Regions from separate parts of the Lelliottia amnigena genome, predicted to be linked through region 1. Evidence: predicted binding sites of a transcription regulator. Region 1 holds the regulator's gene; each other region holds the start of a gene.

Region 1 (3,177 bases):
GCTAATGCGCGCCGCATTACGCAAAGCAGGGGATTTAAATGACAGATAGCTTTTGAGCGCCGGCAGCAGTGGCAAACGTTTCTGCTTATCCGCCATCAGATCACGGGAATAGAGCGGACGCTGAGTGCGCAGCACGCGTGCGATACGGCTGAAGTGCCAGGCGCAGAACTGCCCGACCGGGTTGTCGGGATGCTGACGGGCAATTTTCTCCAGCGCGCCCAACTGTTTATCCATGGTAAAGCGTGTGGGATAGCGGTGATAGAGAATATCGTCAGCCAGCACGCGCAGTCGCGCCGCGACCGTCTGGGCATTCCAGCGGATCACCGCTTCGGCGTGACTGCGCTCCACCAGCTTTTGCACTTCCTGTGGATGATGCAGGCTGACGGAAATATGTTCCTGTAAATCCAGCCCTACCTGAAACGTGCGCAGTAGCCGTTTGTATTCATGATTTTTATTGGCCGCCAGCATGTGTAGCTGCTGATAACACTGGCTGATTAAATCGACCACTTTTTGCTGACGCGTCAGCAGCGGCGGCAGCGCCTTTTCCGGATCGGTGTGCTGCGTCAGCAGGGTGTATTTTGCTTCGCAGTAATCAGCGAGCTGAACGTAGAGCAGGCTTAAGGATTCGCGCAACGGCTGCTCGCGCCACATCCAGAACCAGAACCAGTTGAATAATCCGTACCACAGCGTGCCAAACGCGTAGATCAGCAGCGGTTCCCAGACGGGCATATTCCCGGCGAGGCTGAGCGTAAAGATCGATGCAATCAGTGAGGCGGGAAGCAAGCGGGCATGCAGAGAACTGATTTCCGCCGTCACGCCGAGCGTGAGTGCCAGTACGGTCAAAATCAACGGCAGGGGGATATCGCGCGCCAGTAATAGCTGTACCGCGAGACTGCATCCGGCAAACAGCGAGCCGCCAATAATCAGGCGCTTGAAAAAGCGTTTATGCGGGGTATCGAGACCGGCAATATTACAGCAGGCAGGAACGAGAGAAAAAAGCAGACCGTGTTGCAGATGACCCAGAATCAAACCGACGGCCACGGGGAGACATAACACCAGCGTTTGCCGAAGTGCGTAGTTAACTTCCGGGTGATAGATCAGCCTGCGCCACATAGATGCCAGAGACAAAAACGGCGTGACACCTTGCGATGGCACGCCGTTCGACCGGAATTAACGCGTTCCGTAAACCACGATGGTTTTACCGTGAGCGGAGATCAGGTTCTGATCTTCCAGCATTTTCAGGATACGGCCAACGGTTTCACGGGAGCAACCCACGATCTGACCAATTTCCTGACGGGTAATTTTAATTTGCATGCCGTCAGGGTGGGTCATAGCGTCAGGCTGTTTCGCCAGGTTCAACAGCGTTTGCGCGATGCGACCCGTTACATCCAGGAAGGCGAGGTTACCCACTTTCTCGGAGGTGATTTGCAGGCGGCGAGCCATCTGCGAAGACAGGCGCAACAGAATATCCGGGTTAACCTGAATCAACTGACGGAATTTTTTGTAGGAGATCTCAGCCACTTCACAGGCTGATTTTGCACGTACCCAGGCGCTACGTTCCTGGCCTTCTTCAAACAGGCCCAGTTCGCCGATGAAATCGCCCTGGTTCAGATAAGAAAGGATCATCTCTTTTCCTTCTTCATCTTTGATAAGCACTGCCACCGAGCCTTTGACGATGTAATACAACGTTTCCGCTTTTTCACCCTGGTGAATCAGCGTGCTCTTCGATGGGTACTTATGAATATGGCAATGAGACAAGAACCATTCGAGAGTCGGGTCTGTTTGCGGTTTGCCAAGCACCATGCGCTGTTATCCTCTGTTATAAGCTGTCACCAGAGTCATAAATCGCATCCTGACTCTGGGGTTGCAATCGAATTCTTCCCCGTACCTGGGAACTAGGCTGTCATAAATGTTTGCAGCCTGTAATGTTTGATGTCCTCTGCATACATGTGTAACGTCAATGTATTACTGTAGCATCCAGAGTGTTTTAGCATAGCTTTTGCCGCGTGTCTCCTGGTGTCTCGCTTCAGCATGACGCAGGTCGTCTTCCGTTGCGAGAATTGTAACGCGCGGGTAATCTGTCCGGAAAAATGCAACGTCGGAGTGAATAAAATGCAAGCGCGTGTGAAATGGGTTGAAGGTTTAACGTTCCTCGGCGAATCCGCTTCAGGACACCAGATTTTGATGGATGGTAACTCCGGCGATAAAGCGCCAAGCCCGATGGAAGTGGTGCTGATGGCGGCGGGCGGATGCAGCGCCATTGACGTCGTCTCGATTCTGCAAAAAGGGCGTCATGACGTCACCGATTGTGAAGTGAAGCTGACATCTGAGCGTCGCGAAGAAGCGCCGCGTCTGTTTACGCATATCAATCTGCACTTCATTGTGACTGGCAAAGCGTTGAAAGATGCCGCGGTTTCCCGTGCGGTGGATCTTTCTGCGGAGAAGTACTGCTCGGTGGCGTTGATGCTGGAGAAAGCGGTGAAAATCACGCACTCCTACGAGGTGATCGACGCGTAAGCGTTGACGAGAGTCAGACCCTCTCCCACAAGGAGAGGGAAAAGGATCATTCGATCTTTTTGCCTTCCATCAGCCGTTGCACCAGCGGCATCATGATCAGCTCCATCGCCAGTCCCATCTTCCCGCCCGGCACCACCAGCGTATTAATGTGCGAAATAAACGAGCCCTGCAGCATCGCCAGCAGCCACGGATAATCAATATCGTCCAGATTACGGAAGTGGATCACCACAAAGCTTTCGTCCAGAGACGGAATCGTTTTTGCCGCAAAGGGATTCGAGGTATCCACCGTCGGGACGCGCTGGAAGTTAATGTGCGTGCGGGAAAACTGCGGCGTCAGGAAGTTAATGTAATCTTCCATTGAGCGCACCACCGAGTCCATGACCGCTTCACGCGAATGGCCGCGCTCGCTGGTGTCGCGGGTGAGCTTCTGGATCCACTCCAGGTTGACGATAGGCACCACGCCAACCAGCAGATCGACGTGCTGCGCCACGTCATGCTGCGGCGTCACCACACCGCCGTGCAATCCTTCGTAAAACAGCACATCGGTCGGTTCCGGGAGCGGCTGCCACGGCGTAAACGTGCCGGGCACCTGGTTCCACGGCACCGCTTCGTCATAGGTGTGCAGATATTTACGCGATTGCCCTGTGCCGGTATGGCCGT
Region 2 (3,177 bases), 2.1 Mb from region 1:
GGCCCGCAATACGCACAAGTTGTTTCAGCAACACCCATTAAAGAATCCGTGAAAACGCCTCGTCAGGAGTGCCGCAACGTGGCCGTTACCCATCGTCGTCCGGTACAGGATGAAAATCGCATCGCAGGCTCTGTTCTGGGTGCGGTAGCGGGTGGTGTGATTGGTCATCAGTTTGGCGGTGGGCGCGGGAAAGATGTTGCCACGGTCGTCGGTGCATTAGGCGGCGGTTATGCGGGTAATCAAGTCCAGGGCGCGATGCAGGACGGAGATACCTACACCACCACGCAGCAGCGTTGTAAAACTGTCTACGATAAGTCAGAAAAAATGCTGGGTTACGACGTGACCTATAAGATCGGCGATCAGCAGGGCAAAATCCGAATGGATAAAGATCCCGGCACCCAAATTCCACTGGATGGCAATGGCCAACTGGTTTTGAATAACAAGGTGTGAAAAAAGCAGTTCTTTGAATTTGGCTCCTCACGCGCTCAGGCTGAGGAGCCTTTTTTTGCTGTAAAACAGTTGTTAAAGGTCAAATTCATGATGCTGGCGCAGGAGCAGAAATCCTGTAATCAGCACTGAGATAAATGCAAACAGCACTGAACCCCCACATAAAATCCACAGACCAAATAACAATGTAATTACTATTAGCACTTTGAATAATGGTAATAGCAAAATCATCTTTATTTTCCTTCCGCATGTGTACAGTCAGAAAGTGCCTTTGTCATCGACAGAAATAATGTACCGCCGCATCGGTCGGGAAAAGGTAAAGCTACGGTTATTAGCGTCTTCGTGACGTGAACGACTCTCCATGAATGGCGGCTAATCATTAGCAGCACAATAATCACCATTTAAGAGTAGCAAACGAGGCGCTTTTCGAGATAGATTTGACCTATTGTTCAACAGGCCAAATCTTATTTCTGACGATATATTCAGCCTTTGAGCAGCTCAGGCCAGAGCCGCAGCGTGGTATGAGTGATTTTTTGCAGCTTTTCAATTCCCGCACCTTCACGCGCGCTGATCGACATGCCCTGCAGGATGCAACTCAAGAACTGAGTTAATTCTACCGTATCGCAATCCGCTGGAATCTCGCCCCGCGTCTGACGCTGGCGTAAAAACGCACCCAGCGTCTCTTCCTGCATGGCGTGACGCGACTTCACTGTGTTGGCGATCGCTTTCGACGAGGCCGCGAGCGTGGCGGAAGTGTTGATCATGAAACAGCCCGCTGGCGTCTCCTTGCTGGTAAAGCATGCCGCCACCGTCGCGAAATAATCCTCTAAGGCTTGTTCAACCGTCTTCTCTTCGCAGAAAAGCTGTGCCTCATGCTTCGCCGCAAAACGGGTGATATAGCGATCCAGCACCGCACGGAACAGACCTTCTTTATTGGTAAATTCTGCGTACAGCGTAGGGGCTTTCGCGCCAGTGGCTTCGACCAGATCGGACAAAGACGTGGCTTCGTAGCCGTGCTGCCAGAAAAGTGTCATGGCCTTATCAAGCGCCGCATCCCTGTCGAACACCTTCGGTCGGCCACGGCTTTTTTTAGCGCAACTCGTGATGTCGGTTGTCATAGCCGTTGTACCTCGGTTGGTTTGTTGAATGACCATTATAAAAATAATAGACAGTGCCGACCAGCATTGATTTTATAAAAATAAATTAATCATATGAATATGATTAATATGAGGTTTTAAATTAATTTAACGATCATTATAAAATAGTGTTGACGTGTGACGTAGATCACATCTATCATTTACCTATCGATCGTTAAGTAATTAACTTACGACCTCCTAATCATCTGCTAAAGGCTACTCATCATGAAAAACGTAAAAACGCTGATCGCTGCTGCTTTTCTAAGCTCACTCTCTTTCGCAAGCTTTGCGGCTGTTGAAGTGCAATCCACTCCTGCAGACCAGCAAAAAGTGGGCATTATTTCCGCTAACGCAGGGACTAACCTGGGTTCACTGGAAGATCAGCTGGCGCAAAAAGCTGACGAAATGGGCGCAAAATCTTTCCGCATCACGTCAGTGACTGGCCCGAACACGCTGCACGGCACCGCTGTTATTTATAAATAAGCCTGGCGAAACCCTCATATTTGCCACTGCAATAAAAAAGGCCCTGCATCACTGCGGGGCCTTTTTTTGTTTACTCGTTAGAGGGGTTGTTGAGTGACTCCGGGATGCGGCGTCACATCCACCGGCATGCCTGAACGAATCTCCATCGCTCTTTCCATGACCGCGCTATCGGCACTGGCTTTAAACGTTTGCATAGCGGCGTTCAGGACAATCGGCAGCGTTTGCGGATCGTCACCAATATTTTTTGACAGCGGCTGGTGGATTTCGACGAGACGTTTTCCGCCCGGCTCTTCCGACACTTTAATCGGCGTGTTTAAAATATTGACCTTCGTCCCCGGTGTAATCACCCGGAACAGGGTTTCGATATCGCCATCGCGCAGGCGAATACAGCCTGAGCTCACGCGCATCCCAATCCCAAAATCAGCATTCGTTCCGTGCAGCAAATAGACGCCGCCGAAGGCCGCCAGACGAATGGCATGATGGCCCATCGGGTTGTCGGGACCCGCCGGAACGACAGCAGGTAAATCAATTCCCTGCGCTTTGTAACGCGCACGGATATTGGCGGTCGGCGTCCAGGTTGGGTTTGCACGTTTATCCGACACCGTCGTCACCATCGTTGGCGTTAAGGTATCGCCGCCTAACTGACCAATGCCGATCGGATAAACCGTCACCTCTTTTTTCCCTGGCGGGTAATAATAGAGGCGCAATTCAGCCAGGTTGATCACCAGCCCTTCACGCGGCGCGTCAGGTAAAAGCGTTTGCAGCGGAATCGTGAGAACGCTGCCCGCGCGCGGAACGTAAGGATCGACGCCTGGGTTCGCCTGTAACAACGCCAGAAAGCCGACGTTATATTTTTTCGCGATCGCTTCAAGCGATCCGCCGTCATTTTCCACGACGTGAAATTTATTTTCACCCACTAGTCGGCTACCGGCGGGCGGCAGAGGCCAGGTGTTAGCGCGAGCGGGAAGGGCAATCGCCACCGCCGCCGCCAGCGCGAAAAAGGTTATCCAGCGAGTCAAACGCAACGTCATCATTATCACCAAAATCCATAGTAATAGTAAGGTTATTGATAGGTAAAAGTTAATTGATAATTATGGCGAAGGGATGTGTC
Region 3 (3,177 bases), 1.0 Mb from region 1:
CAACGCTGTAATCAATAGTGTCCGACGCCTGACGACGACCGCCGCCCATCGAGACCACTGCCATGCCGAGCGCACGGGTATCCATTGCGCTGACAAAGCCTTCTGTATCGGCATACACCGCTTTGCTGAGCATGGCGGTTGGCAGATACTTCGCATAGTTCTCAACGAAATCGTTCGGGCCTTTTTGCGCCGCCACCATACGGCCAAAGATCTCTGCCGCTTTACCGTTATCCAGCACGGCTTGCAATTTGGCACGCGCTTCGGTGTCGTCTTTGGCCAGCTTGCCGGAAATCAGCATTTCAACGCACAGCGCCATGGTGACGTCGAACAGACGCGGGTTACGGTATTCGCCCGTCAGGAACTGCACCGCCTCGCGGACTTCAACCGCGTTACCGGCACTCGACGCCAGCACCTGATTCATGTCCGTCAGCAATGCCGTGGTGCGCACACCCGCGCCGTTGGAAACGCCAACAATCGCTTCAGCCAGTGCCGCAGAGAGTTCAAATGTCGGCATAAATGCACCGCTGCCCACTTTCACGTCCATCACCAACGCATCCAGCCCTTCGGCCAGTTTTTTGGCCAGGATAGAAGCCGTAATCAGCGGGATGGAATCAACCGTCGCGGTGATGTCGCGGGTTGCGTAAAAACGCTTGTCCGCTGGAGCCAGAGAGCTGGTCTGGCCGATAATCGCCACACCAACGTCTTTAATAATTTCGCGAAAACGCGTGTCGTTCGGGAAGATATCGAAGCCCGGAATGGCTTCCAGTTTGTCGAGCGTACCGCCCGTGTGACCGAGGCCGCGCCCGGAGATCATTGGGATGTAGCCGCCGCATGCGGCGACCATTGGGCCAAGCATTAGAGAGGTGACATCGCCTACGCCCCCCGTGGAGTGCTTGTCCACGATCGGGCCGTTCAGATTGAGGCTTTTCCAGTCCAGAACGCTACCTGAATCCCGCATCGCCATGGTCAGCGATACACGTTCCGGCATCGACATATCGTGGAAAAAGATGGTCATCGCCAGGGCAGCAATTTGCCCTTCTGAGATGGTGTTGTCGCGAATACCGTTGATAAAGAAACGGATTTCTTCATCGCTTAATGCATGACCATCACGTTTTTTACGAATAATTTCTTGTGCGAGAAACAAAGTAGCCCCCAGGAATCAGGTTAAATGCGGCGAAACACTATCGCCGCAGGAGTGATATTAGTAGCCGCTTGCGCTCTTACCGTCGCCGTGACCCAGCGTTTTCAACAGGCTAGCCAGCAGGCTGGAAGCGCCAAAACGATAGTGGCGTGAATCGGCCCAGTCTGCGCCGAACAGATCGTCAGCGATCGCCAGGAACTGCTGCGCGTCTTCGGCAGTGCGAACGCCGCCCGCAGGTTTAAAGCCAACGGTTTTAGACACGCCCATATCGCGAATCACTTCCATCATGATGCGTGCGCTTTCTGGCGTGGCGTTGACCGGTACTTTACCGGTGGACGTTTTGATGAAATCTGCACCGGCTTTGATAGAAATTTCAGACGCTTTACGAATCAACGCTTCTTCTTTCAGTTCACCGGTTTCGATGATCACTTTCAGCAGAACATTTGCCGCCGCACAGGCGTCTTTACAGGCTTTCACCAGATCAAAACCGACCTGCTCGTTACCTGCGATCAGCGCACGGTAAGGGAACACTACGTCAACTTCATCCGCACCGTAAGCAATCGCTGCACGTGTTTCTGCCAGCGCGATATCGATATCGTCATTGCCATGTGGGAAGTTGGTTACGGTCGCGATGCGCACTTCAGGCGTGCCCTGCGCGTTCAGCGTTTTACGTGCAATGGGGATAAAACGTGGGTAAATGCAGACAGCGGCGGTGTTGCCCACTGGCGTTTTCGCCTGATGACACAGCGCGATCACTTTCTCATTCGTGTCGTCATCGTTCAGGGTAGTCAGGTCCATCAGTTTCAACGCGCGCAGGCTGCTTGCGGTTAAATCAGTCATAACAATCTCCAACGGCATCGCCGTATAATTTTTCACCTTGCGGGTATGTGAGTATTCTAACATTCACCCGCACTCACACTTCGACATTCATCACAGTTAATGAAAACTGCATACAAATTTGCATTACTGTAATGAGATCTACTTCAAATTTCAGTCCTGAATCTGCTGACTAAAGCAGCAATCACCCGCTTCTGATCAATAGCTTCAGCGTAATGACTTCCTACAATCGGCCCATCATCCGCAGAATAATAAGGAAGCGACTATGTCCACCTCTGGTCTCGATGCTATGCAACAACGTTGCCAGCAAATTGTGACAAGCCCGGTACTGACGCCTGAGCAAAAACGCCATTTTCTGGCGCTGGAAGCGGAAAACAATCTGCCCTATCCCGGTCTGCCACCCGCGGCGCGTTCAGCGCTGGACGACGGGTTTATCTGCGATATGTTTGAAGGCCATGCGCCTTTCAAACCGCGCTACGTTCTGCCTGATTACGCCAAATTTCTGGCGAACGGGTCAGAATGGCTGGAGCTCGAAGGCGCAAAAGATCTTGATGACGCGCTTTCGCTGCTGACCATTCTTTATCACCATGTTCCTTCCGTCACATCGATGCCGGTGTTTCTGGGCCATCTCGATGCGCTGCTACAACCTTATGTTAGAATTCTAACACAAGAGGAAATCGAAAGCAGAATAAAACGTTTCTGGCGTTACCTGGACAGAACGCTGCCTGACGCCTTTATGCATGCCAATATCGGCCCGGAAGATTCGCCTGTGGCACGCGCCATTTTATGCGCAGATGCAGAACTGAAGCAGGTCGCGCCGAATTTCACCTTTATTTATGACCCGAAAATTACGCCCGACGATCTGCTACTTGAAGTCGCTAAAAATATTTGTGAGTGCAGTAAACCGCATATTTCTAATGGCCCGATGAATGATAGAATTTTCACAAAAGGTCGTTTTGGCGTCGTGAGTTGCTACAACTCGCTGCCGTTGGCTGGCGGTGGCAGCACCCTGGTACGTCTGAATCTGAAGGCCATCGCCGAACACAGCGAGTCCGCAGAGGATTTCTTCGACCGCACGCTGCCGCATTACTGCCAGCAGCAGATCGCCATCATCGATACCCGCTGTGATTTCCTGTATCAGCAATCCGGCTTCTTTGAGAATAGCTTCCTGGTGAAAGAGGGGCTGATTGATGCCGATC
Region 4 (3,177 bases), 450 kb from region 1:
TTGGGACTGGAATATCACACGTGGTCAGCAGACGTTTAGCTTCTTCAACCAGGTCCGCTTCGTACAGGGATTTACCCACGTTATGACCTTGCGCAGCAACGAAGGTATTTGCGATACCGCCGCCAACAATCAGCTGATCAGCGATTTTAGACAGGGAATCCAGAACGGTCAGCTTGGTAGAGACTTTAGAACCACCCACGATCGCAACCATTGGACGAGCAGGTTCTTTCAGTGCTTTACCCAGTGCGTCCAGCTCTTCAGCCAGCAGTGGACCTGCACAAGCGACGTCAGCAAATTTACCGATACCGTGAGTAGAAGCCTGAGCACGGTGAGCAGTACCGAATGCATCCATTACGAACACGTCGCACAGTGCCGCGTATTTTTTGGAGAGGGCTTCGTCGTCTTTCTTCTCGCCTTTGTTGAAGCGAACGTTTTCCAGAACAACCAGCTCGCCTTCAGCCACTTCAACGCCGTCCAGGTAGTCTTTAACCAGACGTACCGGGCTGGACAATTTGTCTTTCAGGTAATTAACAACCGGCAACAGAGAGAATTCTTCGTTGTACTCGCCTTCGGTCGGACGACCCAGGTGAGAGGTTACCATCACTTTAGCGCCTTGTTTCAGGGCCAGTTCGATGGTTGGCAGAGATGCACGGATACGCGCGTCGCTGGTCACTTTGCCATCTTTAACGGGTACGTTCAGATCGGCACGGATGAAAACGCGTTTACCTGCCAGATCCAAATCGGTCATCTTAATTACAGACATGGTGAATCCTCTCGTTGATTCTTAAAGTTTTGCAAGCGCACTTTGCGCCCTACCTGAAACCTTGCGCGGCCATGGCTAACGTGGTGTCGAGCATCCTGTTAGCAAAGCCCCATTCGTTATCACACCACACCAGCGTTTTGATGAGGTGGGCACCGCTGACCCGCGTCTGTGTACCATCAACAATGGCACTGTGGGGGTCATGGTTAAAATCTACTGAGACCAACGGTAATTCCGTATAGTCAACTATACCATGAAATGAACCCTGTGCTGCTTTTTGCAGTAACAGGTTGACTTCACTTGATTTTACCGGTTTTTTCACCGTCACACTGAGATCAATTGCGGTGACATTTATGGTCGGAACACGCACCGCAATCGCTTCAAAACGATCGTTAAACTGCGGAAAAATACGGGTAATTCCTGCCGCCAGTTTGGTGTCCACCGGAATGATTGACTGACTCGCGGCGCGCGTGCGGCGCAAATCCGGATGGTACGCGTCAATCACCTGCTGATCGTGCATGGCAGAGTGGATCGTCGTTACAGTCCCTGACTCAATGCCATAAGCATCGTCTAACAGTTTAATGACCGGAATAATGCAGTTTGTCGTGCAGGAGGCGTTGGAGACAATACGGTGTTCGGCTTGCAGTTCATGGTGATTCACGCCGTAGACAACCGTCGCGTCAAGATCGTGACCACCGGGATGGGAAAACAGGACTTTTTTAGCGCCTGCCGCAAGGTGTGCTTCTCCGTGTTCACGGTTACCGTATACGCCGGTGCAGTCGAGAACCACATCCACGCCCAATTCACGCCACGGCAGCGTTTCAATACTCTGCTCATGCAACACGCGAATGGCATCGTCGCCCACGAATAACTGCTCTCTTTCCTGGCGAACATCCCAGGCAAAGCGCCCGTGGCTGGTGTCATATTTCAATAAATGCGCCATGCCCACGGCGTCAGCCAATTCATTGATGGCCACCACGGTGATTTCCGCACGACGCCCGGATTCATATAAGGCACGAATCACATTGCGTCCGATGCGACCAAACCCATTTATCGCTACGCGTACGGTCATAGGTCTCCTGCAAGGCTTTCCCTGAGTTTGAGGTGGCTGAAAGAGTAATCCAGCAACGCCCGGAGGGGAATCCTCGCCTGTCACAAACTGCGACTGATTGGTCAATTGTCAAACAGATTAACAACTGAAACGCTTCAGCAAGAATAAGCGAAACAGAGAATAAAAGGAACGTTCGGGCAAGCCAATAAGACAGCTATATGACTTGCGTCACATTTTAAATGGAATAATTCACAACGTTTTCACACGATGGTGGAATAGCAGACACAAAAAAGCCGGCGGGGGTGAAAGTAAAACGGTAACCCAAAGGTTACCGTTTTTAGTGTTTGCACCCTCTCCCGTGGGAGAGGGTTGGGGTGAGGGCATCAGTCCGCACACACCCTGTAAACCGCGATTACAGCAGTTCTTTGGCTTTCGCGACAACGTTTTCAACGGTGAAGCCGAACTCTTCAAACAGCAGCTCAGCCGGTGCAGATTCACCGAAGGTGGTCATCCCGACGATAGCGCCGTTCAGACCAACATATTTGAACCAGTAGTCAGCGATACCGGCTTCAACTGCGACGCGAGCAGTAACCGCTTTCGGCAGCACGGATTCGCGATAAGCAGCTTCCTGCTTGTCGAACGCATCGGTAGACGGCATGGAAACCACGCGCGCTTTAACGCCTTCGGCAGACAGATTTTCCCATGCAGCAACAGCCAGCTCAACTTCAGAACCGGTCGCGATGAAGATCAGCTCTGGCTGGCCAGCGCAGTCTTTCAGCACGTAACCACCGCGAGCGATGTTTGCCAGCTGCTGTTCGGTACGATCTTGCTGGGCCAGGTTCTGACGAGAAAGAATCAGCGCGGTTGGGCCGTCCTGACGCTCAACGCCATATTTCCACGCCACGGCAGATTCAACCTGATCGCATGGACGCCATGTGGACATGTTAGGCGTCACACGCAGAGAAGCCACCTGCTCAACCGGCTGGTGAGTTGGGCCATCTTCGCCCAGACCGATGGAATCATGGGTGTAAACCATCACCTGACGCTGCTTCATCAGCGCAGCCATACGCACAGCGTTACGGGCGTATTCGACGAACATCAGGAAGGTAGACGTATAAGGCAGGAAACCGCCGTGCAGGGCGATACCGTTAGCAATCGCCGTCATACCGAATTCGCGTACACCGTAATGGATGTAGTTACCGGCAGTGTCTTCGTTGATTGCTTTAGAGCCAGACCAGATCGTCAGGTTAGACGGAGCCAGGTCAGCGGAACCGCCCAGGAACTCTGGCAGCCACGGACCAAATGCTTCGATCGCATTCTGAGACGCTTTACGGCTGGCGATTTTGGACGGATTAGCTTGCAGATT

The links. The regulator CRP, encoded in region 1, controls carbon source genes, mostly activating them, when cyclic AMP is high. The targets are predictions, from matches to a motif close to ATGTGANNNNNNTCACAT.
Region 2: the regulator CRP is predicted to act here: its motif matches at 1,720-1,737, upstream of bhsA (multiple stress resistance protein BhsA).
Region 3: the regulator CRP is predicted to act here: its motif matches at 2,113-2,130, upstream of deoC (deoxyribose-phosphate aldolase).
Region 4: the regulator CRP is predicted to act here: its motif matches at 2,028-2,045, upstream of epd (erythrose-4-phosphate dehydrogenase).

What each region holds. Positions count from the first base shown of each region.
Region 1 covers NZ_CP077236.1:1,376,896-1,380,072, reverse strand. The annotation lists gene I6L74_RS06610 (YccS/YhfK family putative transporter) at 1-1,113, opposite strand, end outside; gene crp (cAMP-activated global transcriptional regulator CRP) at 1,171-1,803, opposite strand; gene I6L74_RS06600 (OsmC family protein) at 2,113-2,517, shown strand; gene I6L74_RS06595 (phosphoribulokinase) at 2,564-3,177, opposite strand, start outside.
Region 2 covers NZ_CP077236.1:3,502,429-3,505,605, forward strand. The annotation lists gene I6L74_RS16420 (glycine zipper 2TM domain-containing protein) at 1-450, shown strand, start outside; gene I6L74_RS16425 (TetR/AcrR family transcriptional regulator) at 930-1,565, opposite strand; gene bhsA (multiple stress resistance protein BhsA) at 1,809-2,066, shown strand; gene ldtC (L,D-transpeptidase LdtC) at 2,144-3,100, opposite strand.
Region 3 covers NZ_CP077236.1:2,424,908-2,428,084, reverse strand. The annotation lists gene deoA (thymidine phosphorylase) at 1-1,144, opposite strand, end outside; gene deoC (deoxyribose-phosphate aldolase) at 1,202-1,981, opposite strand; gene I6L74_RS11410 (YjjI family glycine radical enzyme) at 2,244-3,177, shown strand, end outside.
Region 4 covers NZ_CP077236.1:928,837-932,013, forward strand. The annotation lists gene pgk (phosphoglycerate kinase) at 1-763, opposite strand, end outside; gene epd (erythrose-4-phosphate dehydrogenase) at 813-1,832, opposite strand; gene tkt (transketolase) at 2,224-3,177, opposite strand, start outside.